Regions from separate parts of the Pseudovibrio sp. W64 genome, predicted to be linked through region 2. Evidence: predicted binding sites of a transcription regulator. Region 2 holds the regulator's gene; the other holds the start of a gene.

Region 1 (14,321 bases), on a different contig from region 2:
CGTTCATCAGCGCGGGGAGGGCTTCGATGTCCTCGCGGTGAATCTCAATGAGAACAAGTTTGCGGACGCCTTCGGAGTTTGCGTGTGCTGCGTTGATCGCAGCATGAGCAGATTTCACCAAAGATGACTTGCCCATGCCTCTGGCGCCCCACAACAGCACGTTATTGGCCGGAAAACCTTCTGCGAACCTATTTGTGTTCTCCATCAGCATTTTCTTGGAGTGATCGACGCCTTTGAGCAGGCTAATATCAACCCGATTGACTTTGGGTACAGGTGCAAGCTCAAACGGGGAAGGGTGGAATACAAAGGCATCGGCTTCGTCGAAATTGACAGTAACCGGAGGCTTTGGAAGGGAGCAGGCCAACAGGGCGACAATCTCGTCCAGCTTGGATGTAAGAAGGGCGACTTCAGAGGTATTTTCTTTAGTGGTCATGTGTATCTACGTGATTAACTCAGGTGCGCTGGCATAGGCTTTACGCATAATGCACTAGGTGAAAAATTTTCTCAGCGGCGGTTCTGCTATTTGATCTGCGGCCAAGTATCCCTATTTACAGCTGTATCATGTCCAATACTCTTGGGGAAAGTCCCAGTTAGCATGTCAATGCCTTGAAAAGGTTGGAGTGGACTGTATAGTCCAGCGCAAAATCCTTGTTCTTTCGGGCCAAGGTCAATTTTGGAGGGGTTTACCTCGCCAATTGTTTAATGAACGCCACCAGGTTCCTCGGGAATTTGTGGTAAGGAGAAACTAATGTTTATTACCCCTGCCTATGCACAGGCCGCAGGCGGCGTGCCAGACGTTGTAATGTCTATTGTGCCGTTCGTCCTGATCTTCGTGATCATGTGGTTCCTGATCATTCGCCCTCAGCGCCAGAAAATGAAGTCTCATCAGGAAATGGTGAGCAATCTGCGTCGCGGCGACACCGTTGTGACCTCTGGTGGTCTGATTGGTAAAGTTGCTAAGATCGTTGATGATGCTGAACTGCAGGTGGACATTGCTGAAGGTACGCGTGTGCGTATTGCTCGTGCCATGATCCAGGAAGTTCGCTCCAAAGGTGAACCTGTTAAGGACGGCGAATAATCGCGCCTTGATACCTGTAGTTTCAGACCGCTTTCCTGTTTCGGCAATCGCCGCAGTGAGAGCGGTCTGCCTATTCTAGGACCGGGCATATACTCATGCTTCATTTCGCGCGTTGGAAAATCGCCCTGATTATCGTCGTGGTGCTGGGCGGTATCTTTACAACATTGCCGAACTTCTTCCCGGCAAGTACCGTTCAATCCTGGCCGGATTTTATGCCTAAGCGCCAGATTGTTCTCGGTCTTGACCTTCAGGGCGGTGCTTATCTGCTCTATGAGGTTGATAAGGAAGATTACAAAGAAAAACAGTTCCGTCAGCTGGTTGGAAATATCCGCCGGGCCCTGCGCGAGAACCCACGTATCGGCTACACCGGTCTGGGTATTCAGGGAGACGGTGTTCAGGTTCGCATTCGTGATAATGCACGCTTCGATGAGGCTGAACAGCGCCTTGCAGAACTGGTAAACCCGCTTAACTCCGGCGTTTTTGGCGGTGCAGCGGTTAACGAATTTGTTCTTGAACCTCAAGGTGATGGCCTGTTCCGCATGGCTTTCTCCGAGGAAGGTCTGGACATGCGCCTCGCTTCCGTTGTGAGGCAGTCCATTGAGGTTATCCGTCGCCGTGTTGATGAACTCGGCACGACTGAGCCTTCCATTCAGCGTCAGGGCACTGACCGTATCCTTGTTGAAGCGCCGGGTGAATCCAACCCTCAGCGTCTGAAGGATATCATTGGTGCAACTGCGCAGCTAACGTTCCATCTTGTTAGTCAGGAAATGAGCGCGTCACAGGCACTTCAAGGCCGTCCGCCAGCAGGCACGATGGTTGTTGAGGGTTCTGATGGGCAACCATACCTGTTGGATGAAAACCCGTTGCTGACGGGTGAAGAGCTGCAGGATGCTTCTGTTGCGTTTGACCAGCAGACAAACGAGCCTGTTGTGAACTTCCGCTTCAACACTGCCGGTGCCCGCGTCTTTGCGGATGTGACCCGCGCAAATGTTGGTCGTCCGTTTGCGATTGTGCTGGATGACGAAGTGATCACCGCTCCGGTTATCCGCCAGCCAATTACAGGTGGTTCCGGTCAGATTTCCGGCAGCTTCACTGTTGATGGTGCGAATGATCTTGCTGTTCTGCTGCGTGCTGGTGCGCTTCCTGCGCGTCTGGATGTAGTTGAAGAGCGTTCAGTTGGTCCGGGCCTTGGTCAGGATTCCATTGATAGCGGTAAGGTTGCTTCCATCGTTGCAGCGGCAGCGGTGGTGATCTTCATGCTGCTGGCTTATGGCCAGTTTGGGATCATTGCGAACCTTGCGCTCGCTTCCAACGTGTTCCTGATCTTTGGTGTGCTCACCACACTTCAGGCAACGCTGACCCTGCCGGGTATTGCGGGTGTTGTTTTGACAATTGGTATGGCGGTTGATGCCAACGTGCTGATTTATGAGCGCATTCGTGAAGAGGCACGTGCTGGTCGTTCCGCTATTGGTTCGATTGATGCGGGCTTTAAGCGTGCACTTGGCACCATTTTGGATGCAAACATCACAACGCTGATTGTGGCTGTGATCCTGTTCTTCATCGGTTCCGGTCCTGTTAAAGGGTTCGCCGTAACGCTGATGATCGGTATCTTCACCACAGTGTTCTCTGCGTTTACTATCTCTCGTTTCCTCATCTCTGTATGGGTGAAGCGTAAGCGTCCATCCAAACTGCCAATCTAATTCGGAGCATGAACCTATGAAACTTCTTAGACTTGTTCCGGAGCAGACCAACTTCCGCTTTATGCATTGGCGGGTGTTGAGTTTTCCGTTTTCTGGAATTACGGCAGTTCTTTCCGTTGTGCTGTTCCTGACAATCGGCCTGAATTACGGCATCGATTTTAAGGGCGGAACACTGATTGAGCTGCAGTCCACAAGCGGTCCTGCGAACCTTTCTGAAATTCGGCGGACCCTTGGTGGTCTTGATCTGGGTGATGTGCAGGTGCAGGAATTCGGTAGTCCTACCGAAGTTCTGATCCGCATTGAATCTCAGGGCGAAGGTGAAAGCGCCCAGCAGGATGTGGTTGAGAGTGTCCGTGGTGCCTTTACCGATGGATATGAATTCCGCAGAACTGAAGTGGTTGGACCTCGAGTCTCCGGTGAGCTTGCTTATGCAGGAACGCTGGCGGTCGGGTCTGCCTTGCTGATGATCATGTTTTACATCTGGTTCCGCTTTGAATGGCAGTTCGCAGTTGGCGCGATCATCACCACCTTCAATGATATCCTGCTGACGGTTGGCTTGTTTGCGGTGTTGCAGCTGGACTTTACGCTGTCCAGTATTGCGGCGGTGCTGACGATTATCGGTTACTCACTTAACGATACGGTGGTTGTTTATGACCGTATTCGTGAGAACCTGCGTCGTTACAAGCGTCTTTCTCTGGAAGAGCTGCTTGATAAGTCCATCAACGAGACTCTGTCCCGTACAACAATGACATCCGTGACCACTTTGCTCGCGCTGTTTGCGTTGTACTTCCTGGGCGGTGAAGTGATCCAGTCCTTCGTGCTGGCGATGATCTTCGGTATCGTGATCGGGACTTATTCTTCTATCTTCCTTGCTTCTCCGCTGCTGATGCTCATGAAGCTTCGCACCAGCGTGTTTGACAAGAAAGACGACGAAACATCTCCGGCAAAATCTGCTTAACCAACGGAAACAGCTAGTGTTTTAGATGGGGCTGACCACAGTTGTGGTCAGCCCCATTTTCTATTGGACATTCTTTCGCGTGTAATTAAACAGAGGCTATCAATTTGCGCGTATACTGGGCGAAAATAGCCATTGGAGGACACTATGGGAAAACGTGGAGAGCCTTTGGAAGTGCGGGATGCGCATTATCCAAGTATGGTTCAAATCGACGCCTACGGAAATGGCGGCTTTCGATTTGCCGATATGTCTCATCGTGGATCGCTGATGTGTGTGCCGTCTGGCGTTTATGGCTGGTCGCCTACCAGCTTTGATGAAGTTACGGATGAAGCACTGGCGCAAATCCTTGCAGAGTCTGACGACATTGAAGTGCTGTTGATTGGTGCTGGTGACGAGTTGAAGCCATTTCCGGAGTCTCGTAAGGGGCCGTTTCGTGAGAGGGGCATCATGGTCGATAGCATGTCCACTGGTGCTGCTGTGCGCACATACAATGTGCTTCTTGGTGAAGACCGCGCTGTTGCAGCCGTGTTTATTGCAGTTGAAGACGTTTAAGAAGAAGCGTGGAACCCAGCTATGAGCCAGGCCTATGACCACTGTAATGATTTCGTAAAACGCTTCTCCTACGAGCGTTACCTGAGCACATTGTATGCTCCGATTATTGCGCGTCCGAGTTTGATTGCCCTTTACGCCTTTGCCTGTGAGATTGCGCGTATCCGAGAACTGGTCAATGAGCCGATGCCCGGAGAAATTCGCCTGCAATGGTGGCATGATGCGCTGAGTGGAACTGATCATGGCGATGTGATGCACAACCCGGTTGCGCAGGCGATCATTGAGACGATTGAGCATCATAAACTGCCAAGAGAGCCGTTCCTCAACCTGATTTCTGCGCGCCGGTTTGATCTTTATTCCGATCCAATGCCAACCATCAATGATCTGGAAGGGTATTGCGGGGAGACCAGCTCTACAGTGGTTTTGCTGGCCTCTATGATATTGAGCGGAAAACCAGCTGATCGCCAGCTTTCTGATGCCAGCGGGCATGGTGGTGTGGCGTATGCGCTCTCTGGCTTGATGCAGACGCTTGCGTGGCAGGCTTCGCGGCACCAGCAGTTCCTTCCCAAAGATGTGATGGAACGACACGGTGTGGATGCCAATGCCTTGCGAGGGAACCGTTCAAATGATGCTGTCTGGGCGGCTTTTGAAGAAATGGTGGAGCTGAGCAAAAAGCATCTTGATGATTGTGAGAGTGCACTGGAAGGGATTGACCCGTCTGTGCTGCCTGCGTTTTTGCCCGTGTTTCAGGTGGAGCTGTTCTTCAATGAGGCGGACAAAGATAGTTTTGAGCCGCTGCAGGTTTGCGGTGGGGCGCCGCATATGCGCCGTGTCTGGCATATGTGGCGGACATCTCGTCGCCTCACCAAACTTTCGCGGAAATAGAAAAAGGCCGGAGTTTCCGGCCTTTCCTGTCTCTAATAGCATGCTGCGTACGCGTTAGACGTTCGCGACCCATGCTTTAAAGTCATCCAGACCACGCTTGGCCATAACCTGCTTTTTAAGGCGGGTCTTTTCTTTGCCGCGCAGGCGCTTGCCTTCCGGATGCTTCGGCATTTCGTCCAGAGGAGGCAGGAGGCCGAAGTTGATGTTCATTGGCTGGAAGGAACGCGGGCCGGAGCCATCTTCGCGATCGATGTGACCGCCCGTGATATGGTTGACGATTGCACCGCATGCAGTTGTGACTGGCGGAGGTGCGATGTCGGTTCCAAGTGCCTGATGAGCTGCAAACAGACCTGTCAAACATCCAACAGCGGTGGATTCCACATAACCTTCACAGCCGGTGATCTGACCTGCGAAACGCACGTGTGGTAGAGCTTTGAGGCGCATTTGATCATCGAGAAGACGCGGTGAATTGAGGAAGGTGTTGCGGTGCAGGCCGCCGAGGCGGGCAAACTGAGCTTCTTCCAGACCCGGGATCATGCGGAGAATTTCTGCCTGTGCGCCGTACTTCAGTTTGGTCTGAAAACCAACCATGTTGTAAAGCGTGCCAAGGGCATTGTCCTGACGCAGCTGCACCACAGCGTAGGCCTTGATGTCTGGCTGATGGGCATTGGTCAGGCCCATTGGTTTCATTGGGCCGTGGCGCAGAGTTTCGCGGCCACGTTCTGCCATCACTTCAATTGGCAGGCAGCCATCAAAGTAAGGCGTGTTTTCTTCCCATTCCTTGAAAGAGGTCTTTTCGCCACCGATCAGTGCATCGATAAAGGCTTCGTATTGCTCTTTATCCATTGGGCAGTTGATGTAATCTTTACCCGTACCGCCCGGGCCGACTTTGTCGTAGCGAGACTGAAACCATGCCTTGTCCATATTGATGGATTCAGTGTGGATGATCGGTGCAATCGCATCAAAAAAGGCGAGGGAGTCTTCGCCGGTTGCTTGCAGGATCTGCTCGGAAAGAGCTGGAGATGTGAGCGGGCCGGTTGCAAGAATGACCTGACCGCTTTCTGCTGATGGAATTTCAGTCACTTCTTCGCGGAGGATCTCTACGTTCTCGTGGCCTTCCAGCGCGGCTTGTACAGCTTGGGAAAATCCATCGCGGTCCACGGCCAGTGCGCCGCCAGCAGGCACTTTGTTGGCATCTGCGCATCTCATGATCAGGGAGCCAGCGGCACGCAGCTCAGCATGAAGCAGGCCAACGGCATTGTTTTCGGCATCGTCAGAACGGAATGAGTTGGAGCACACCAGTTCTGCAAGGCCATCTGTTTTGTGTGCATCGGTCTCACGTGTTGGGCGCATTTCGTGCAGAACGACCTTCAGGCCTTTTTCTGCGATCTGCCATGCTGCTTCGGAGCCTGCCAGGCCGCCGCCAACCACGTGTATGGGCTGCTTCGTCATTTCCTATCCAATCGACTGGGCTTCTGTTGCGCCAAAGCGTCTGATGAAGCCTAAGTGTTTATCGCTTGCGAATTGCTTAGCCTCTGAACTTGCTCAGTTCAATCATTTAGGCCATCAATCTTCCATGGTTGTGCAAAGTGATTCACAAAAACACATGTATTTTTCAAATAAGAAACTGAAGAAAATTTCTCAGGCCTTCGTGATTGCAGTTGGCGCAATTGGGCTAACTGCGTGCATGAGTCAAATTAATAGAAAGCCAAGTACCTGGTATACTCAGATGGGTGGCATCGAAAACAAAGGTGACACACTGTACATCTGTCATGGTTTCGGCTGCGAATATCGCACGGCTGTGACGTTTAGCCAGAAAGACAAACAGCGATTACGCACGATTTTGAAGCGAGGGCATCGAAGCCCTGAGGCAGAACGCGCTGCAATTTCCAAAGCGGTGCAGTGGCAAGAAAATCGTGTTGGGCCTGTGGTTGGGTCATCCAATGATATTGGTGGGCTGGATATGGGTAATGGCAACGTTAAAGGGCAGATGGATTGCATTGACGAGGCGACCAACACGACAAGCCTGCTGGTTTATGCGGGTTCTCAGGGTTGGCTCAAATACCACCGTGCGGCGCGGCCTGCCTCTCGTGGTTTCTTCCTTGATGGTAAGTATCCGCATGCTTCAGCTGTTGTGGTGGATACAACGACTGAAATTCCATGGGTGGTAGACAGCTGGCGCCTGAGTAATGGCAAGCCGCCGGATATTCTGCATATGACTAAGTGGCTGAATATGACCAGCGCTGATTTGGAAAACCCATCAGGCAGGTGATCTGGTGATGAGAGTTGCGCAGTGATGTGCGTAAAGCAGTGATGATTTGGAGAGCGTATCAGCGAGGCTGGTGCGCTTTTCTTTTGTGTGATTGCTTTACTGAGGACGATAGGCAGTTTTGAGGAAAATAGGCCCTTAAAACAGCTAACGCCCGTCGATGGGAGGAACGACGGGCGAAGCTAGTAAACAGAGAACTGGGAGGAAATCTCTGTTTAGAACCATCAAGCAGCTTGGGAGGAGGTGCTGCCTGAGGATTGTATGTTAGGCTGCCGAGGTTTAATTGGGAGGAGTTCCTCAGCGGCCTTGAGTTGGTTTATACAAAAGACTTTCCAATTGTGCATCACATCATTTCGCATGTCCGATATGCTAAAAATGCATGGCATTATGGCAAATGATGGCGCTACCATTCTTCAAAACGACATAAATGCTAAAATTAACGATTGTGCAGTGCGGTAATTTTGTGATTTGCGGCACAAATCTGCATACCTGAAGGGCTGGGAGTGCTGTTTTTAGGCAGTTGGTGCTGAAAACTTAATCATATCTCAATGTGTCGCCGGCTTTGGGTGGGGTTTGCAGAGGCTCGGCGCCAGTTGGTATTTTGTGTTGTTTTCGCGGAAAGAGACTGTTGGGGTGGTGGTCTTTGCAAAAAAATGACCGGGACAGAGCCCGGTCATTTGGTTTTTATTCTGCGGCGTCCAGCTTGTTGGCGCTTCGCCTTTCAAACAATTCCTTGAGGAAGTGTCCCGTATAGCTCTCTGGTACCTCTGCCACATCCTCTGGGCGGCCGGTTGCGACGATGGTTCCGCCGCCGTCCCCGCCTTCAGGGCCAAGGTCAAGGATCCAGTCTGCGGTTCTGATCACTTCCAGATTGTGTTCGATCACGAGGACTGTGTTGCCCTGATCGACCAGCTCATGAAGGACATCGAGCAGCTTGGCGACATCGTGGAAATGGAGACCGGTTGTTGGTTCGTCCAGAATATAGAGCGTACGGCCAGTTGAGCGTTTGGAAAGTTCCTTTGCCAGTTTCACACGTTGTGCTTCACCGCCGGACAATGTGGTCGCCTGCTGGCCGACCTTGATGTAGCCGAGGCCCACACGGGCGAGGGTTTCCATTTTGTCGCGGATGGATGGCACGGCAGAGAAGAAGCTTGCTGCTTCTTCAACGGTCATGTCCAGTACATCTGCAATGGATTTGCCCTTGAACTGAACTTCCAGTGTCTCGCGATTGTAGCGCTTGCCCTTACAAACATCACAGGTGACATACACATCAGGTAGGAAGTGCATCTCGATCTTGATAACACCGTCACCCTGACAGGCTTCGCAGCGTCCGCCTTTTACGTTGAAGGAGAAGCGGCCTGGCGCGTAGCCGCGCGTTTTCGCTTCCGGCATGCCTGCAAACCACTCCCGGATTGGAGTGAAGGCGCCTGTGTAGGTTGCCGGGTTGGAACGCGGCGTTCTGCCAATAGGGGACTGATCAATGTCGATGACTTTGTCCAGACGCTCCAGGCCTTCAATCCGGTCATGCGGAGCAGGGTTGTCGCGTGCGCCATTGAGGCGACGAGCGGTTGCCTTGTAGACAGTATCGATCAGGAATGTGGATTTGCCGCCACCAGATACGCCGGTTACGCAGGTAAATGTGCCAAGCGGGATGGTTGCATTCACGTCTTTGAGGTTGTTGCCGCGTGCGCCGAACACCTTGATCTGACGGTTCTTGTCAATCTTGCGCGGCTCATCTGGTTGCGGAATGCTCATTTTGCCGGAAAGATACTTGCCGGTGAGGGAGGCCGGATTGGCCATCACTTCATCTGGAGTGCCTTTGGCAACAACCTGTCCGCCGTGGATGCCTGCGCCCGGACCCACATCTACCACGTAATCCGCGGTGAGGACGGCATCTTCGTCGTGTTCTACCACAATGACTGTGTTGCCCAGGTTGCGCAGGTGTTTCAGGGTTTCCAGAAGGCGGGCATTGTCGCGCTGATGCAGGCCGATTGATGGTTCATCCAGAACGTAAAGCACACCGGTCAGGCCGGAACCGATCTGGGAGGCCAGGCGAATACGTTGGCTCTCACCACCAGACAAGGTTCCGGAAGAGCGGTCCATGGAAAGGTATTCCAGACCAACATCGTTGAGGAACTTCAAGCGCTCACGGATTTCCTTGAGGATGCGATATGCGATTTCGTTTTGTTTATCGGAGAGCTTTTCATCAATGCTGGAGAACCAGTCATGTGCGGTTTTGATGGAAAGGGCTGTGATCTCGCCTATATGGCGATCTGCTATTTTGACGCAAAGAGCCTCAGGCTTGAGGCGGTAGCCTTTACAAGCATCGCAAGCATGGTCGGATTGGTAGCGTGAGAGCTCATCGCGCACCATCTGAGAATCTGTTTCACGCCAGCGCCGCTCGATGTTGCCGACAACGCCTTCGAATGGCTTTTCGGTTTTGTAAGAGCGGGTGCCGTCATCATAAACAAACTGCACTTTTGTGTTGCCGGTTCCGAATAGCACCGCATTGCGGAAGTCTTCCGGAAGGTCTTTCCAGGCTTTGGTCATTGGCTGCTTATGATGCTTGGCCAATGCTTCCAGTGTTTGCGTGTAATAAGGAGAGGTTGAGCCGGTTTTTGACCATGGCAGGATCGCGCCGCCTCGAAGGGACAGGGTTTGGTCCGGTACAACGAGTTCGGCTTCAAACGCCAGTTTTGTGCCGAGACCATCGCAAGTCGGGCATGCGCCAAACGGGTTGTTGAACGAGAACAGACGCGGTTCAATCTCCGGGATGGTGAAGCCGGAGACCGGGCAAGCGAACTTTTCAGAGAAAATGAGCTGCTTTGCTTTGCCTTTTTCATCCTGCTGATCTGCAAACTCAACAGTAGCGAGGCCTTCAGCCAGCTCTAGTGCGGTTTCCAGAGAATCTGCCAGGCGGCCAGCCATATCTTCGCGCACAACGATACGGTCAACAACGACATCAATATCGTGTTTGAACTTCTTATCCAGAGCGGGCGCATCGGCGATTTCATAATACTCGCCGTCAACTTTTACGCGCTGGAAGCCCTTTTTCATGAGCTCAGCGAGTTCTTTTCTATACTCACCTTTGCGGCCACGCACGATTGGTGCCAGCAGGTAAAGGCGGGTTCCTTCTTCTAATGTCAGAATACGGTCTACCATTTGGGAGACGGTCTGACTTTCAATTGGAAGGCCCGTTGCCGGAGAGTATGGAATGCCTACGCGCGCGAACAGAAGGCGCATGTAGTCATAGATTTCTGTGACTGTGCCGACTGTGGAACGTGGGTTTTTGGAGGTTGTTTTCTGTTCAATGGAGATTGCAGGTGACAGGCCGTCGATCTGATCTACGTCCGGTTTCTGCATCATTTCAAGGAACTGGCGGGCGTAAGCGCTCAGGCTTTCAACGTAGCGGCGCTGCCCTTCAGCGTAAATCGTATCGAAGGCAAGAGAGGATTTGCCTGAGCCGGACAGGCCTGTCATGACGATCAGGCTGTCTCGTGGAAGATCCAGGTCCACATTCTTCAAGTTATGTTCGCGAGCGCCACGTACAGTGATCTGCTTCATAAGGTCTGCGCGCGCGGGAGTATTTTGTGTGTCATGTGTTGGCGACTTCGCCATGGAACTGTCCTTTATCACGGATACCGAGTTCGCATATAAAAAGCAAAACAGGTCTGGGCGCGATCCTCAAAATGCAGGAGAATGAGCGCTGGAAATCAGGTGGAACATAAACGGAACAATTTTAAGGAGCAAGCCTTTTTGAGTTTGCTCTCGTAAATTTGTCTTTTAGAAAAATTGAGAGTTGAACTTGGCAGTTTTGCAAGGCATTGTATCGGAACAAAAATAGAACGAGCAGAGAGCCTTGCTTGCGGGCGCCTGATATTCCGACTGAAAGCCTAGGAAATGTGGACAACCACCGCGGGTTTGAGAAAGTCTGTTTGAATTGTAGAGCGCGGAGCATAGGTTACTTGCCAACTTAACTCGCTTAAACTTTGGGTGGGTTCAGACTTAGGAGTAATTCAATGGCCGGTAGCGTCAATAAAGTCATTTTGGTTGGAAATTTGGGCGCAGATCCGGAAATTCGCCGTACGCAGGACGGTCGTCCGATCGTCAACTTGCGTATCGCTACTTCGGAGAGCTGGCGTGACCGTAACAGCGGCGAGCGCCGTGAGCGGACCGAATGGCACCGTGTTGTTGTGTTTAATGAAGGTCTTGCAAAGGTTGCCGAGCAATTCCTGCGCAAAGGCTCCAAGGTTTACATCGAAGGTCAGTTGCAAACTCGCAAATGGCAGGACCAGAGCGGCCAGGATAAATACTCCACCGAGATTGTTCTGCAGGGCTTCAACTCTACGCTGACTATGCTTGATGGTCGCGGCGAAGGCGGTGGTGCAGGCGGCCAGGGTGGCCAGTCCGGAGGCTTCGGCGGCAGCGGCGGCGGTGGCGGCGGATACGACCAGGGCGGTGGCTTTGGTGGTGGTGGCTCCAGCAATCAGGGCGGCGGCTTCGGCGGTGGCGGCGGTGGTGGCCAAGCACCATCTGGCGGCTTCGGCGGTGGAATGGACGACGAAATTCCGTTCTAAGCCAAGCATGTAATTCAAGATGGCCCGGAGTGAGCGCAGGTTCACGACCGGGCTTTTTTGTGTTCCGGCGTGAGGTCCTGATCAGAGGGTGATGCGGGTAAGGGTCTTACCTTGCGACTTTACTCGGGCTTAAATGGATTGGTTGCAGCTATGGGGATTGGAGAGCTTGTTTGCAGAGATGTGTCGTCAGTGCTTGCTCTCAAAATAATAGAGAAACAGCGCATAAAGATGCGATGCTAGCAAAACAAATAAATTAAAGGAGAGAATTGGTACGCCCAAGGGGAATCGAACCCCTGTTTCCGCCGTGAAAGGGCGGCGTCCTAACCGCTAGACGATGGGCGCACACTACAGCATTTGCGCAATGTGGCGCGCTGTGAGGTGGCTTATAAGTTTTCAGTAGGATATTGTCTAGTGCTTAAAATTTTATAATTCAAACAATCCACAAATATGGATTTGGTCTATTCTTTTCTTAATTATTGTTAGATTTCAGCGCCTCAATTGAAATTGAGGCGCTGAAATACTTGTGCTGAAATTACCAGCTGCCGGTGTTGCCCATGGAGAGCCATGGCTCAGCTGGTTCAAGGCTTTCACCTTTTTGCAAAAGCTCAATGGAAATTCCATCTGGAGAAACAATGAATGCCATACGGCCGTCGCGTGGTGGTCGGTTGATTGTGATCCCAGAGGCTTGAAGCTTTTCGCAGGTCTCATAGATATTGTCGACTTCATAAGCGAGGTGGCCGAAGTTGCGACCTCCGGCGTACTCTTCCGGATCCCAGTTGTATGTTAGCTCGAGTGCTGGTGCGGAAGATGCGCTGAAGCTTTCTTTGTCTTCAGGCGCAGCCAGGAAGACAAGCGTGAAGCGGCCAGCTTCGCTTTCGTGACGGCGAACTTCTTCCAGCCCAAAGATACTGCAATAAAACTTCAGGGATTCATCAAGATCTTTAACGCGGACCATGGTGTGTAGATAACGCATGTCGAACTCTTTCTTTTATGGGATTGGCTCTATGAAGTGGGAACCAGCAGAGGTTGAAGTTGGCCGAAGCTAGCGCGAAAAAAGCTAGGAGGGAAGGGTGCCTAGTATTTCTGAATTCTGAATATGCAAGGTATGCTCCGCAATAGTGTGTATCTGATGACAAGCGGAGACTTTGAAAGTAACGCGGGGATTCATGGGATAAAATCTTCAGTAGTGTTAGCTATACCCCCTCCAAACTTCAGGTAAATGGTGTTGATAGGACAACACTAACCAAATCAATGGGGGATCATTTAGCTCTTTGTTAATTTTTTACCTTTTTGCCGTCGGGCGTAATGATATTCTTTTTGTGGAATCAAGTGGTGTTCGGTTTTGATCGAGCGTTACATTTCAGATGCGGCAAATTTCGGGGCATTCATCATGGTGGTAAAAACGGCGCCTCAGTTAGGCTCTGTCGAGGACCTGGTTGACGATACAGCCTTAGATGTTCTTCAAGTGGCAGGAACAATCAAGTGGTTTGATATTGGTAAAGGCTATGGTTTTGTAGAGCCGGAAGACGATCTGCCTGACGTCTTGTTGCATGTTACATGCTTGCGCAGGGACGGCTATCAGACGGCGTATGAAGGCGCGCGTGTTGTTTGCGAGGTGCTTAATCGTCCGCGCGGATTGCAGGCGATGCGCATTCTTTCCATGGATGAGAGTTATGCGGTTCATCCTTCTCAGCTGCCACCGTCTCGGACGCACGTGCAGGTGACGCCAGAGGGTAGCTTTATCGACGCGGAAGTAAAATGGTTTAACCGGGTCAAGGGCTTTGGTTTCCTGACGCGCGGCGAAGGCACGGAAGATATCTTCATTCATATGGAAACGCTACGTCGTTTCGGTATTACTGAGTTGCGGCCTGGGCAAAAGGTGCAGGTGCGCTTTGGTGATGGGCCGAAAGGCAAGATGGCTGCGGAAGTTCGGCCTGTCGGGAGTGGTACTCACATTCCGGCATCGCACTGACGAGAGTCTTACCATTTTCAGATCACATTCCTGAGATTTGCTAGTTTTAAGCCCTTGGTGACTTGCCAAGGGTTTTTCTTTGGCTCAAAGCTAAAGAAAACGAGGTTTAGGGCTATATGACGGTTCTTCGAATTGCTTTCATTTTTGTTTTGCTGGGTATGACATCGACGGTTGCTGCGGGTATGAGAACTGAAATTCTTGAAGTGCGTAGTGTCAATGGAACGCATGAGTTCCAAGTTCAGGTCGCTGAAACGCCTGATGACAGGGCTCAAGGCTTGATGGGCCGAACGGATCTGACAGCTGATCAGGGGATGCTGTTCATTTTCCCGCAGTCGG
Region 2 (14,321 bases):
TCGATGTTATGTCCTTCTTTGGTTGTCCGCTTGAGTGGGTTGCTTGCTGAATCTGGATTACTTTGCGTTGTGAAGTCGGTGCCATAGCGCTTTTCACAGGTGCCATCATCAGGGCTTCCATCGGTCATGGACAATTCAGAGAAGGTGATTGTTCTGTTGCCGGGGCCTAATCGTTGTGTGAGGGCCTGTGCTGATGTGCTGGCAATGGTCATAGCCAGAATGCAGGCGGAAGTCAGGAGGAATGGTTTCATTGTTCTATCCGTCCCGTTTTATTGAGTGGTATGGTGCAGTGTTGTATCATTGTGCTGCTGTATTCTTTACGAGCATGATCTGTACGGTGCCGCGGCATATTTTGTCAGAAAAAACTCCGGAAGCTTGTCTGTCTCCAATGAGGCCGGTTGCTATCAGTTGAAATTTGATAGGTTTAGCTTCGGTGTCATCGGGGAAGGTGAAGAAGTATTCATTTTCCAGCGAATATACGCCATCTCCCAAGCTGCCACCTACATGGGTCATCTTGATAATGTGCCCTTCATAAGTGTTGAATTCCCGCTGTTCAGGGAGGGAGCCGGGGTGTGCTTTTACAGTAAAGCCCTTCCCGTAGCGCCTTGTGCAGATCCCGTTGTCCGGACTTCCGTCCACCAGTGACGGGTCGGTGAATGCGGAAAACTTGTCGCCGCGCCCCAATCGCAGGCTCATCGCGTCTGCATTGATGCTTGTGAGCGTCAGGGCTGTCAGGGATATCACTGTGCAAAGGGCGGCTTTCATCGGGCTCGGGTCCTACTGCTGGGCCGATTGAATGGTGACCTTGCCGCGGCACGTGCCATCCGAGAACACGCCTGAGGCTGTTCCGCTGCCAATCAGGCCGGTTGCGAACATCTTCACATCAATTGTTTCTTTGTGTTCGTCATTGGGGAAGATGATCTCGTATTCATTTTCGATGGACAGGATGCCATCCCCAATGGTGCCTCCGGTGGAGGAGATGATGATGTCGTGGCCTTCTGTCGTCGTCTTTTGAGCGTTTGGTGAAGATGTGTCGGGATGGTCTGCGGTTTTGTAACCTGTTCCGTAGCGTTTTGCGCAGGTGCCGTCGTCTGGCGTGCCGTCTGCCAATGTCAGCTCGGAGAATGTGACGGATTCATTGTCATTGCCCAGACTGTGATCGTCTGCCAGAGCCGTGCTGCTGATATAGGCAATTGCGCCAAGGCTTGCTGCTGCACAGAGAAATTTCTTCATGGGTGCCACCACTTGTTATTTTCAGGCTTAAAACCGCGCAAAGAGTAGTCCTGCTGCGTTAACGTAGATGTTTTTGCTGAGCTTCGATTTTCTTTAGGATGAAGAATGGGTTTTGGGGATACTGCTGGATTTAGCCAGTTTCTAATGCACTACGCATAAACATCCGTGAAAACTGAAGATTTACGCAGTGCAGGGGCTGGAAAATCCGGGGCTTGTGATAGGCTATGCTCTTCATTGCATTGATGCATCGTGGGTTTTCGCCTGTCGTGTTTGTTTTGAGAATGAGTGTGCAGGTCAGCTACAGATTTTGAGGTTTTTATGAAAGTCAGAGACGCGGTTCTGGCCGATGTTGAAGAAATCAGCAGTTTTTTGCAGGAACTTGCTGCGTTGGGAAAGCGCAGTTTGCCGAGTGATGAGGCCTATGTGACCTCTCACTATATTGCTCATGCAGATAAAGTCCGCTGTTCTGTGGTTGAAGATGTGGATGGGACCCTGCTTGGGCTGCAGATCCTGAAACGGGCATCAGAGGGCAACACTTATGGTGTGACGCCGGGTTGGGGCATGATCGGCACCCATGTGCGCCCGAGTGCTGGGCGCCGCGGTGTCGGGCGGGCCTTGTTTGCTGCAACGCTTGATGCTGCCAGACAAGCCGGTCTTGAGAAGATTGATGCCACGATTGGTGCCTCCAACCCGGAGGGGTTGGGTTATTATGAGGCGGTTGGCTTTCGCACCTATAAGACCAACGAGAGTTCTGTCAGTAAATGTTTTGAGCTGACTGAGGCAACTGCGCCTGTCCAGAAATGATCATTTGACGCCGACGACAGAGAACCTTCCGGAGCAGATGCCATCTGAGAAGACGCCGGTGAAGATTTTTGAGTTCACGAAGCCGGTTATGAACTGGGTGTTCTCGACTTCTTCATCTGGATCATTGGGGAAGGTGATGAGGACTTGTGAGTGTTCGGCATAAATGCCGTCACCGCGAAGCTCACTGCGGGCGTAGAGGGAGAATTTGTGTCCTTTGTCGCTGACAAATTGTCCGCGCCGTCCGTTTGGATCGGGGTAGACAGTGTATCCGTTGCCATAGCGCTCTTTACAGAACTCGACCCCAACTGCATCTGTCAGGACTGTCAGGTTCTGGATGGCGATTTGCCGTGATACAGACAGGCGTTTCAGGTCTGTGAAGGGATTGCCCCGGTTGTCGCGGTGGGTGATCTGAGCATTGGCTTGCCCCAGCATCCCAATGGTGAGGATGAGAGCTACACCGGACTGTTTCAGTTTTGTAAGGCGCATGTCTACTCCCATTTCAAACCTGCTGTGCCTGACCTCTCGTCCCGGATCTGTCGGCGACAGGACTGAGGCTTGTTGCTGCACAGAAAATCTTCTTCATGGGGAGCTTCCACTCGTTGCTGTTCAGGCCTTACGACCCGCAAAGAATAGTCCTGCTGCGTTAATGTAAATGCTCTGGGTTCAATTTGATTTTCTTTAGGATGAAGAATGTGTTTCGCGCGATTGTCCGGATTTAATCAATTTCTCGAAGCAGCGTTTTGCGGGATCAATTGGCGGCTACGATGGAGAAGTGCCCGCTACAGACGCCATCAGAGAAGACGCCGCTGAACATCTTGGAGTTGACGAAGCCGGTGATGAAGGCAGTCACCTCGACCTCTACGTCCGGGGCATTGTGGAAGGTGATCAGCAGTTTTGAGTGTTCTGCATAAATGCCATCCTGACGCCACTCACTGCGATCGTAGAGGGAGACTTTGTCGTTCAACTTGCTGATAAACTGCCCTTGTTTCCCGTTTTGGTCAGGAAAAATGGTGCCGCCTTTGCCATAACGTCCCTCGCAAAACTCAATTCCCACGGCATCAGTCAGGACTGTCAGGTTGTCAATTAAGACTTGCCGTGTTGGAAGCGCGCGCTTCATGTCGGAAAACGGATTGGCCTTATTGACGCGATTGACGATCTGACTGCTGGCTGGCCCTAGCAGTCCAAAGGTGATGAGGAGAACAACACCGGACTGCTTCAGCTTTTTAACTCGCATGCTTTCTCTCGTTTTAAACCTGTTGCGTCCCATCTCTTGTACCTGAACGGTCAGGATTGGTGCGGCTGCGAAATGCTGTTGGACGATGAACCGGACGTGCCTTTTGCACCGGACCATTTCGGTTTGGGGAACCTCTCAGATTATCTGGCTCTGTCTGTGTCAGTTCAACGGAACGGTGGTGAGCGGGCTTTACTGGAGTTTCAGCGGGCCAACAAAGACCTTGCCGGTGCATGTGCCGTCTGTGAATACGCCGCTGTAATGGTCTCCGCCAATCAGGCCGGTTACGAACTGAGTGACCTCGATCTCTTCCTCTTTATTGCCGGGAAACGTCATCATAAACCGGTCGTGCTCTGCAAAAATGCCGTGTCCCAGGATCTCGTTTGTATCGACCAGCGTTACCGTGTGCCCTTTATCGCTGATGTAGGTGCGCTTAGGGGCTTCCTTGGAGGGGGAGACTGTATACCCGTCACCATATCGCTCAACGCAGATGGAATTGTCTGATGTGCCGTCCTGCATGCTCAGGTTTGAAAAGACAACGTCTCTGGAGGCTTGTGTGGTGTCGGTGTTTGCTAAGGAATAGCTTGCCAGACCAGCAGAGAGGAGCGTGAAAGCTGCAAAAACAGGGAGGGGGGCAAGACGCATCAATACATCCTTTTCTGATGCCAGTGGTAGTGCCGGGCACTTGGTCAAACATCAAGGATAGGGATGTGGTGAGGCATGAACAGGATTAAGCCGCCTCATGGTTTGCGTGTGTTGAACGCAATGGGCGCTATTCAAATAAAAAGGAGGCAAAATGCCTCCTTTTTCTAAGTCTGTCTATCAGCTCAAGCAGCTTTGCTACACTTCCCGAAAACCGGTATCCGTTTTTCGGAGAATGTTCTTAGCGGCGCTGGTCGATTGGCTGATAATCACGCTCGGAATAGCCGGTGTACAGCTGGCGTGGACGACCGATACGCTGGGAAGGATCTTCAATCATTTCCTTCCACTGTGCGATCCAACCTACTGTACGAGCCAGTGCGAAGAGCACGGTGAACATGGTGGTTGGGAAGCCCAGAGCACGCAGGGTGATGCCGGAGTAGAAGTCAATGTTTGGATAAAGCTTCTTCTCAACGAAGTAAGGATCGGTGAGAGCAACTTTTTCCAGTTCCATTGCCACTTCAAGAAGCGGATCGTCCTGGTGGCCCAGCTCTGCAAGCACTTCATGACAGGTTTTCTGCATGATGCGCGCGCGTGGGTCGTAGTTTTTGTAGACGCGGTGACCGAAGCCCATGAGGCGGAACGGATCATTCTTGTCTTTTGCACGTGCTACATACTCAGGAATACGGTCAACAGAACCGATTTCGGAGAGCATGTTCAGAGCTGCCTCATTCGCACCGCCATGAGATGGACCCCACAGACATGCAATACCAGCTGCAATACATGCAAATGGGTTTGCGCCTGAAGAACCAGCAAGACGTACGGTGGATGTGGAAGCATTCTGCTCGTGGTCAGCGTGCAGGATGAAGATACGGTCCATGGCACGTGCCAGAACCGGATTTACTTTATATTCCTCACATGGAACTGCGAAGCACATGTGCAGGAAGTTGGATGCGTAGTCCAGATCGTTTCTTGGGTAAACGAATGGCTGGCCAACGTGGTATTTGTAGGCCATTGCAGCAATGGTCGGCATCTTTGCGATCATGCGCAGGGATGCAACCATGCGCAGGTGTGGATCAGAGATGTCGGTGCTGTCATGATAGAAGGAAGAGAGAGCTCCAACGGTACCGGTCATGACTGCCATTGGGTGGGCGTCACGACGATAACCCTTGAAGAAAGAGCTCATCTGATCATGGATCATGGTGTGATAAGTTACACGATGAACAAAATCGTCCTTCTCTGCGCGTGTTGGCAGTTCGCCGTACAGCAGCAGATAGCAGCTTTCCAAAAAGTCGCCGTGTTCGGCGAGCTGTTCAATCGGGTAACCGCGGTAAAGCAGAACGCCTGCGTCACCGTCGATGTAAGTGATCTTGGATTCGCATGAGGCAGTTGATGTGAAACCAGGGTCCAGTGTGAAGTGATCAGTTTGCTTATAAAGCGAACCGATGTCCAGAACATCAGGGCCCATGGAGCCAGAGTGGACGTTAAAGTCCCAGCTGTTGTCTCCAATAGTCAGTTTCGCTGTTTTGTCGCTCATATCAGGCAACCCCCATTTTGTATCTCCTCATGCGACTTGCTTCATTTGTGTACAAATGAATACACTGCATGATCTGACGTTTCCGCCCGGAGGAGAGTGTTGTCGTGGAACTGCCTATATCATTTGCCGCGATGGGGCAAGCGCCCGCAACCAATGCTTTTAGCTATAAGTGTAACTACCGCTACGAATGACTAGTATTTGCAGCGGTAGTTTCTTTTAGAATTCAGCGAATTAAGCTGAAAGATCACGAATGCGTGCGCAAGATTCGTCTTTTCCGAGCACTTTGAGCACGTCAAAGATGCCTGGGGATGTGCCACGACCAGTGAGTGCAGCGCGCAATGGCTGAGCAACTTTGCCGAGTTTCAGCTCTTCTGCTTCAGCAACTGCCTTAACGGCAGTCTCGGTGCTCTCCACGGTCCACTCGTCCAGTGCTTCCAGAGCAACCAGAACCTTGCCAAGAACAGCACGTGCCTCGTCAGAGAGGATCTTTTCAGCCTTTGCATCCAGATCCAGCGGACGCTGAACCCAGAGGTAACGAGCAGATTCCTGCAGTTCGACAAGGGTCTTTGCACGCTCTTTCAGGCCAGGCAGAGCTTCAACCAGTTTGTCCTGGTTTCCATCGCCTGCAATCCACGCCATGACGTCTGCGCCGCCTTCCACGTCCATCAGATAGGTGAGGAAGTGACCGAGCAGCTCCTCATCGCTTTCTGAGCGCATGTAGTGAGCGTTCAGGTTTTCCAGCTTCTTGAAGTCGAAACGGGACGGGGATTTGCCGACAGCGTCCAGACCAAACCACTCGATCATCTGATCGGTAGAAAAGATCTCGTCATCGCCGTGGGACCAGCCGAGGCGTGCCAGATAGTTGCGCATGGCGGATGGCAAGTAGCCCATAGCCCGGTACGCTTCTGCACCTACTGCGCCGTGGCGCTTGGAGAGCTTTGCGCCATCTGGTCCGTAGATCAGCGGAATGTGCGCCATGACCGGGACATCCCAGTTCAGAGCCTTGTAGATCAGGGACTGGCGTGCTGCGTTGGTCAGGTGGTCATCGCCACGAACGATGTGGGTGACGCCCATGTCGTGATCGTCTACCACAACGGCCAGCATGTAGGTTGGGTTGCCATCAGAACGCACGAGGATCAGGTCGTCCAGATCCTTGTTGGCGAACTTGACGGTGCCCTGAACCTGATCTTCCACGATGGTGTCACCTTCAAGCGGTGCTTTCAGGCGAATGGCAGGGGCGATGCCTTCTGGTGCTTCAGATGGGTCACGATCACGCCAGGTGCCGTCATAGCGCGGCGGGCGACCTTCTGCGCGGGCCTTCTCGCGCATCTCGTTCACTTCTTCCGGGGAGCAGTAGCAGTAGTACGCAGTGCCGTCCTTGACCATCTGCTCAGCAACTTCGCGGTGGCGGTCAACGCGGCCATACTGGGAGATCGGCTCGCCGTCCCAGTCCATGCCCAGCCAGGACAGACCGTCCAGCAGCGCATCTACGGCTTCCTCAGTGGAGCGGGAGCGATCGGTGTCTTCAATGCGCAGCAGCATTTTACCGTCGCTGTGTTTTGCCAGAAGCCAGTTGAACAGGGCTGTACGGGCGCCGCCAATATGCAGGTAGCCAGTAGGAGAAGGCGCGAAGCGCGTCACAACAGGTTTAGTCATAGGTGTTCCGGAAAAGTTTCAAGTTACTTCGAATAGTTTGGGGTAATTACGGCGGGGCGCCGTACCTCTGCGGGCTGTGTACCATAGCATTGAAAAGTTCCCAAGTGGCAGAAAGGGACTTAAGGGTGCGCGAGGGGCAATCATCCTCAGACAAGACGCAATCTGGTGGCTGTGCTCCCAGAATAGGTGAGCTTTGCCTTGAGGAGGATAAGTTTTCTTCTGCGCCGTTTGAGACCGATACGGCGCTTGCTGGGCGAACTACACAGCAACGCACAAAAACGCAAGTCAACGCAAAAAACGCACATAGCAACGCAAGCATGCGTTTTGCTGAAGAGAAACAGCGCCTTAGTCTTCGTGATGTGCTTCAAAGGGCACGTAAGCTGCTGGGTTTCGTGCTGAGGCCGGATTGGTCAGCTGTCATGACTTATGCCCGCTCTGCGCTCGTGCAGGATTGGAACAAGGGGCATGGCATCCTCTGGTATGCGCTTTGCCATTTAGCTGGTGTGCTGGTTTATTTCTCACTCCCCGCCGAGCCTTACAGTGTTTTAAGCGGAACTCCTTTTATCTTATTGGGAGTATTCGCTTTTCGTCGTTGGAAGATCGGGCGGTTAACGGTTGGGCTGACCGCGCTTTTGTTCTTTACTGCCGGGTTCTTCCTTGCTGATTTGCGCGTGGAGTATGCGCGCGGTGACCCGCTGGAGCGCCCGGTTACACGCAAAGTGGAGGGTGTGGTTGCTGGAGTGAAGCATTCTGGCAAAGGGGCTTACTCCGTCATTTTTGCAGATGTGACAACACTTTCGCAGAAGGGCGTAACTCTTCTTTCTTATCGCATCCGGATTAGCATCAAGGGGATGAAAGAGGCACCCGTGATGGGGGACAGGATGCAGCTGAAGGCTCGGTTGTTGCCGCCGGGAGGTGCGGTGCGCCCCGGTGGGTATGACTTTGCCCGAACTGCGTTTTTCAGTGGGATTGGTGCGGTCGGCTATGCGCTTTCCAAACCGGTTGTTGTGGCACAGGTAGAGGGCACAAGTTTTCTGCAAGGGATAGAGCGTGTGCGCAGTGGGATAGCACAGCGGATCCGGCGGGTGTTGGATAACAGCCCGGAAAGTGCGTTTGCTGTTGCACTTCTGGTGGGCAAGCGAGACTATCTTGCCACCGCTGACAAGGATGCCTTGCGCAATGCAGGGCTTGCTCATGTGCTCGCTATCTCCGGCATGCATATGGGACTTGTGACCTCTCTGGTCTTCCTTGGTGCCCGCCTGATCCTATCCCTCAGCCAGTCGCTTGCGCTGAAAGGACATATTCACGTTTATGCCAGCGTGGCAGCACTGATTGCGGCGATTGTTTATCTTGGTTTGTCAGGAGCTTCTGTGGCAACGCAGCGGGCTTTTTTGATGGCGGCGATGATTTTATGCGCGGGTCTGCTTGGTCGGCGGGCCTTCAGTCTGCGTGGTCTGGCGCTGGCTTGCCTTGTGCTTTTAAGCCTGAGGCCGGAGGAGGTTCTGGCTCCCGGGTTTCAGATGTCCTTCATTGCAGTGCTCGCCTTGCTCTCAGCCTATATGCTTGGGAAGGATTGGTTGCTCGGTAATCGAGATAGTTCGCGAAGACGGAATACCTCATGGTTTCATAGGATTAGTCGTGTAATCTTAAAGTGGATTCTAGCTTGTGCGTTGACCTCGTTGATTGCAGGTGCTGCCACGGGGCCAGTTGCGGCGATGCATTTTGAGCAGGTTGCGCCTTATGGAGTTCTGGGGAATATTCTTGCTATGCCATTGGTGACTTTTGTGGTTATGCCCCTTGGGTTATTGAGTCTGTTGGCGATCCCGTTTGGTGCGGATGCGTTCTTTCTGCAAGGGATGGAGGCTGGGTTGGCGCTGGTGCTGAAAGCTGCTTACTGGGTGAGCTCACTCAGTGAGGGGCTGACCAGTCTCGGGGTTTCCAGTGCTCCAGGGTATCTGCTCGTGATCCTAGCGATTGTCGTACTGTGTGTGATGCCGCTGCGCCTGAAATGGCTTTCACTTCCGGCATTTACGGTGAGTGTCCTGATGTTTGCCGGTGGCAAGGCGCCTGATCTGATGATTGCGGATGCGGGCAAGCACATTGCTTATTATGGGCAGGATGGTGCGTTTCGACTGACGTCCTCACGTATGTCGTTTGCTGCTGACAGCCTGTTGCGCGCTGGTGGAGTTTCGGCGGGTTCGTTCAAGCAACACAAGGTGAGGGCTTCAGATCGGTCCTGTGATGATCGCGGCTGTGTGATTGAGATATTCCCTCAGCAGCCTGCAGAGGGAGGGAGGATAAGCTCTGCGCCGATCCTGTTGGCACAGTCCAAAGTGGCTGATGTTTTGGAGGCTGACTGCCATCTTGCCACCATCGTCATCACGCAGGTTCAGGCGCCTCCGGCTTGCCGGGCTGAGCTGGTTATTGACCAGAAGGTTTTCGGAGAGCGCGGTTCAGCTTACATCTGGCTTTCTGTTGGTGCTGAGGGCGGGGAAAGAATAAAAAAAGTGCGCTGGGCATATGATGCTCAGCGCAGGCCTTGGAATCCGAAATTGCCTCAGGCAACCAATGATTTAATAGCGGCGGAAGAGCGCAATCATCTTGCCTTGCACGTGGACGCGGCCCGGGCCGAAGATGCGAGTTTCGTAGGCGGGGTTGGCCGCTTCCAGCGCGACTGAGGCGCCTTTTTTGCGCAGGCGCTTCAAGGTTGCTTCTTCTTCATCAATCAGCGCCACAACAATCTCGCCGTTATCAGCCGTGTCACCACGTTTGATCAACACGGTATCTCCATCGAAGATACCGGCATCGATCATGGAATCGCCTTTGACTTCCAGCGCATAATGCTCGCCGCGACCCATCAGATCAGCAGGCATTGCGATGGTATGGCTTTGTGTCTGGATTGCTTCGATTGGGACGCCTGCAGCAATGCGGCCCATGACCGGGATTTCCAGCGTTGGCACTTCGTCTGGTGATGTGGCGCGTGGAGGTGGCGGCGTTGCTACTTTCTTGCTCAGGGAGCCCTCAATCACCTCAGGTGCAAAGCCTTTTTCCTTGGCGGCAGGCTTCAGGCCCGGAGAAATGGAGTCTGGCAGTTTGAGGATTTCAAGTGCACGAGCTCTGTTCGGCAAGCGGCGAATGAAGCCGCGCTCTTCCAGAGCTGTGATCAGCCGGTGAATGCCGGATTTGGAACGGAGGTCCAGCGCGTCCTTCATCTCATCGAAGGAGGGCGGAACACCGGCTTCCTTCAAGCGTTGATGGATGAACATCAAAAGCTCGTGTTGCTTCTGTGTAAGCATCTTTTATCCCCGTTCGCTCCTAAGGCGCTGATTGAAAGTGAGCGGCCATTCCTGACCAATCGCGGTTTTGTAATTCCAAGAAGCTAAAAGACTTCAACTTCTGCGATTGGAAGGACAAAACACGAACGTACTCTACCTGTTCTCATTGTGTTCTGCAATGGGTTTGTTGAGGTTAAGCCCTGCTAGAACTGGGGGATTTGGTTTCTGGTGGGTGAGTGGGCAGGGGTTGCCCACTCCTGATGACTGGATTTAGCGTAGCTTGAGCAGCTCCACTTTTTCACCTGCCTTTGCAGCTGGTGCGTGTGGTGGGCGAATGATCAGGGCATCTGCTTTTGTCAGCAAGGCAAGCATGGAAGAGTCCTGTTTGCCAAACGGCGTTGCTATCAGATCTCCGTGTTCATCTGTACTCAGGCTAGCGCGCAGGTAGTCCTGGCGCATATCATTTGCAGGCAAATCAGTTGCCAATGTGGCTTTGGTAACGCCTTGATTTGTCACAGAGACCGTGCGGCCTAGCATCTTATCCAGAAGCGGGCCAAGGAAGAGGAGTGCGCATACAAGGCTGGAGACTGGATTGCCAGGAAGGCCGAGGACTTTCATGGGGCCAAGGGCTCCGGCCATGAGGGGCTTGCCCGGGCGCATGGCGATGCGCCAGAAGCCTAGCTCCATGCCTTCAGCGCCCAGTACGTCCTGAATGAGATCGTGGTCGCCCACAGAGGCACCGCCGAGTGTCACCAGTACATCGGCTTTTGCTTCAATAGCCTGTTTCACGCGTGCCGTGATTTCCTCAGGCTGGTCTGGTGCAATGCCCAGCATCATTGGCGTTCCGCCACAGTTTCTGACGAATTCTGCGATGCCGACCTGATTGGACGCTATGATTTGATTCGGACCTGGTATCTGACCTGGCTCGACGAGTTCATCACCATTTGCGAGGATCGCAACGACTGGCTTTTTGCGCACTGGCAAGGTTGCGTGGTTCATGGCGCCTGCAAGAGACAATTCACGGAAGCCGAGTGGTGCGCCCGCCTTCAGGAGGGTCTGGCCTTCTTTGAAGTCGAGGCCTGCTGGGCGGATGAACTTACCAATAGAAACGGCTTCCTCGCAAAACAGGTTATCCCCGTCACGGCGAGCGTTTTCCTGCATCAAAATTGCGTCGACGCCTGCTGGAACAGGTGCACCTGTAAAGATGCGCAGAGCTTCTCCGGCTTGCAGCGTGCCATCGAAGTTATGCCCGGCAGCAATTTCTCCAATAACTTTCAAGGCAGTCTCTGGATCGACCGTATCAGCAGCTTTGACGGCATATCCATCCATCGCTGAGGCGGAAAATGGAGGCTGCGTTCGTGTTGCGGCAACATCTTCTGCCAGAATGCGTTTTCCAGCTTCAAGTAGTGGAAGCTGCTCGGTGTTGGTTGGCTTCACATCTTTCAGGAGGCGGTCCAGCGCTTCTTCAATACTGATCAAGCTCATTGGGAGTTATCCTCCTCAGCCAGATAGTGACCGGACTTGCCGCCCTTCTTCTCCAGCAACCGGATTTCACCGATCTCCATAGAACGGTCAACGGCTTTTGCCATGTCGTAAATTGTCAGGCAGGCAACGGAGGCGGCTGTAAGTGCTTCCATCTCGATGCCAGTCTGGCCTGACACTTTTGCGAAGACTTCGATCTCAATTCCTGGCAGCTCAGGGTTGGGTGTGAAGTCCACCTGAACCTTGGAAAGCGCCAGAGGATGGCAGAGAGGGATCAGCTCGTGTGTGCGCTTTGCAGCCATGATGCCAGCGATGCGCGCTGTTGCAAGTACGTCGCCTTTCTTGGCGTTGCCTGAAAGGATCATGTTCAGAGTCTCAGGCTGCATTTTTACCTGACCGCCTGCACGGGCAATGCGTGAGGTAACCTCTTTCTCCGAAATGTCGACCATATGAGCCGCACCGCTGTCATCTAAGTGAGTGAGTTTTGGAGAAAGTTCTGACATTTTCTTGCCTCTGGACACAGTTTGTTCAGGTGTCTGCTTTTGCCAAGCAGTTGATTTTTAGCGTTTAAGCAAAGCTTTGGTTGCGGTTTCCACATCTTCCTGACGCATCAGACTTTCGCCGATGAGGAAGGTGGAGATGCCGGAGTTTTCCATTCGGGAGAGGTCTTCCGGAGTGAACAGGCCGCTCTCGCCAACGATGATCCGATCTTGCGGGATCAGTGGTGCGAGCCGCTCGCTGGTTTCCAGAGATGTCTCGAAGGTTTTTAGATTGCGATTGTTGATGCCAACAAGCGGAGAGGAGAGCTTCAGTGCGCGTTCCAACTCAGCGTCGTCATGAACCTCGATAAGCGCATCCATGCCCAGTTCAAATGCGGCGTCTTCCAACTCTTTGGCCAGTTGGTCGTCAACAGCTGCCATAATGATCAGAATACAGTCAGCGCCCCATGCACGTGCTTCATGAACCTGATAGGTGTCATAAAGGAAGTCCTTGCGCAGAACTGGCAGGGAGACTTCAGCGCGAGTTGTGACGAGATATTCTGGTTTGCCCTGAAAGGATGGTGTGTCTGTCAATACGGACAAGCATGCTGCGCCACCGTTTTCATAGGCTTTGGCGAGTGCGGGCGGGTTGAAGTCAGCGCGGATCAACCCCTTGGATGGACTTGCTTTTTTAACCTCTGCGATCAGGGCGTACTCACCGTTCGCATGCTTGGCTTTCAAAGCATCTGCAAAGCCGCGTGTTGGTGTTGCTGCTTTAATCGCCTCATTCAGATCAGCCAATGAAGTTTGCGCTTTGGCAGCAGCAATTTCTTCACGTTTGTAAGCTTCGATTTTCTTAAGGATATCTGACATGGGATCCGTGGTCTTAGAGTTTCATATTGGCAGCTGTTGCAGCGTCGGAGGCTTCAACAAGTTTGTCCAGTCGGGAAAGGGCTGCACCTTGGTCAATCGCCTGCGCAGCCATCTGGACACCCTCAGCGAGGGTGGAGACCTTATCTGCGACGATAAGGGAGGCCGCTGAATTGAGCAGGACGATATCCCTGTAAGCGTTTTTTGCTCCTTGCAGCACTTCGCGCAGTGCCTGAGCATTTTCTTTTGGATCGCCACCTTTCAGCTCTTCTGTCTTTGCAAGCGGCAGGCCTGCATCTTCAGGAGACACTATGAAGGTGTTGATGTTTCCGTTCTTCAGTTCGGCGACAAAGGTGGTTCCGGTGGTGGTGATTTCGTCCATTCCATCGGAGCCGTTGACGATCCAGGCTTTTTCGGTGCCCATTTCCTGAAGGGTGTTGGCGAGTGGTTCAACCCATTGCTGTGCGAATACGCCTGTCATCTGGCGCTTTGCTCCTGCCGGATTGGCGAGCGGGCCTAGCAGGTTGAAGATCGTTCTGGTGCCCAGCTCAATGCGGGCAGGGCCGACATGGCGCATGGCCTTGTGGTGATTTGGCGCAAACATGAAGCCGATACCGGCCTCATGAATGCAATGGCTGATGCCGTTTGCATCCAGGTCCAGGTTGATGCCAAGCTCGGCAAGTGCTTCTGCTGAGCCGGATTTGGAGGACAGGGACCGATTGCCATGTTTTGCAACGGTCACGCCACAGCCCGCCACAACAATGGCTGTGCAGGTTGAAATGTTATAGGAGCCGGATGCGTCGCCACCTGTACCAACAATGTCGATAGCGTGATCTGGTGCTTTCACCGGGATCATCTTGGCGCGCATGGTTTCTACAGCAGCGGAAATTTCGTCGATGGTTTCGCCGCGCAAGCGCAGGGCCATGAGGAAGCCGCCGATCTGTGCGGGAGTTGCAGCACCTGACATGATGATCTCGAAGGCCTCGCGGGCCTGAGATCGGTCCAACGTGTTTCCGTCAGCGACAATTCCAATGAGATTTTTCAAATTGCTCACGGCGAAAACCCCCTCAATCTCTCAGGTAATTCCTTAGCATACACAAGGGCTAACTATTAGA

Evidence for each region. The regulator LexA, encoded in region 2, represses DNA repair genes until DNA is damaged. The targets are predictions, from matches to a motif close to TGTTCNNNNTGTGTTCNG.
Region 1: a site for LexA is predicted at 11,267-11,284, ahead of uvrA (excinuclease ABC subunit UvrA). Genes of this name have one in related genera too.

Annotation. Positions count from the first base shown of each region.
Region 1 covers NZ_LMCI01000031.1:118,716-133,036, reverse strand. The annotation lists gene PsW64_RS14005 (ATP-binding protein) at 1-433, opposite strand, end outside; gene yajC (preprotein translocase subunit YajC) at 749-1,078, shown strand; gene secD (protein translocase subunit SecD) at 1,174-2,778, shown strand; gene secF (protein translocase subunit SecF) at 2,795-3,736, shown strand; gene PsW64_RS13985 (Mth938-like domain-containing protein) at 3,881-4,285, shown strand; gene PsW64_RS13980 (phytoene/squalene synthase family protein) at 4,307-5,167, shown strand; gene trmFO (methylenetetrahydrofolate--tRNA-(uracil(54)-C(5))-methyltransferase (FADH(2)-oxidizing) TrmFO) at 5,222-6,619, opposite strand; gene PsW64_RS13970 (hypothetical protein) at 6,855-7,439, shown strand; gene uvrA (excinuclease ABC subunit UvrA) at 8,121-11,054, opposite strand; gene PsW64_RS13955 (single-stranded DNA-binding protein) at 11,456-12,013, shown strand; tRNA gene PsW64_RS13950 (tRNA-Glu) at 12,281-12,355, opposite strand; gene gloA (lactoylglutathione lyase) at 12,546-12,986, opposite strand; gene PsW64_RS13940 (cold-shock protein) at 13,404-13,985, shown strand; gene PsW64_RS13935 (DUF192 domain-containing protein) at 14,102-14,321, shown strand, end outside.
Region 2 covers NZ_LMCI01000043.1:21,044-35,364, reverse strand. The annotation lists gene PsW64_RS24155 (hypothetical protein) at 1-251, opposite strand, end outside; gene PsW64_RS24150 (hypothetical protein) at 298-765, opposite strand; gene PsW64_RS24145 (hypothetical protein) at 778-1,233, opposite strand; gene PsW64_RS24140 (GNAT family N-acetyltransferase) at 1,552-2,037, shown strand; gene PsW64_RS24135 (hypothetical protein) at 2,038-2,523, opposite strand; gene PsW64_RS24130 (hypothetical protein) at 2,786-3,271, opposite strand; gene PsW64_RS24125 (hypothetical protein) at 3,461-3,913, opposite strand; gene gltA (citrate synthase) at 4,152-5,444, opposite strand; gene gltX (glutamate--tRNA ligase) at 5,676-7,100, opposite strand; gene PsW64_RS24110 (ComEC/Rec2 family competence protein) at 7,226-9,778, shown strand; gene lexA (transcriptional repressor LexA) at 9,674-10,396, opposite strand; gene PsW64_RS24100 (molybdopterin molybdotransferase MoeA) at 10,646-11,860, opposite strand; gene moaC (cyclic pyranopterin monophosphate synthase MoaC) at 11,857-12,360, opposite strand; gene trpC (indole-3-glycerol phosphate synthase TrpC) at 12,418-13,209, opposite strand; gene trpD (anthranilate phosphoribosyltransferase) at 13,223-14,260, opposite strand.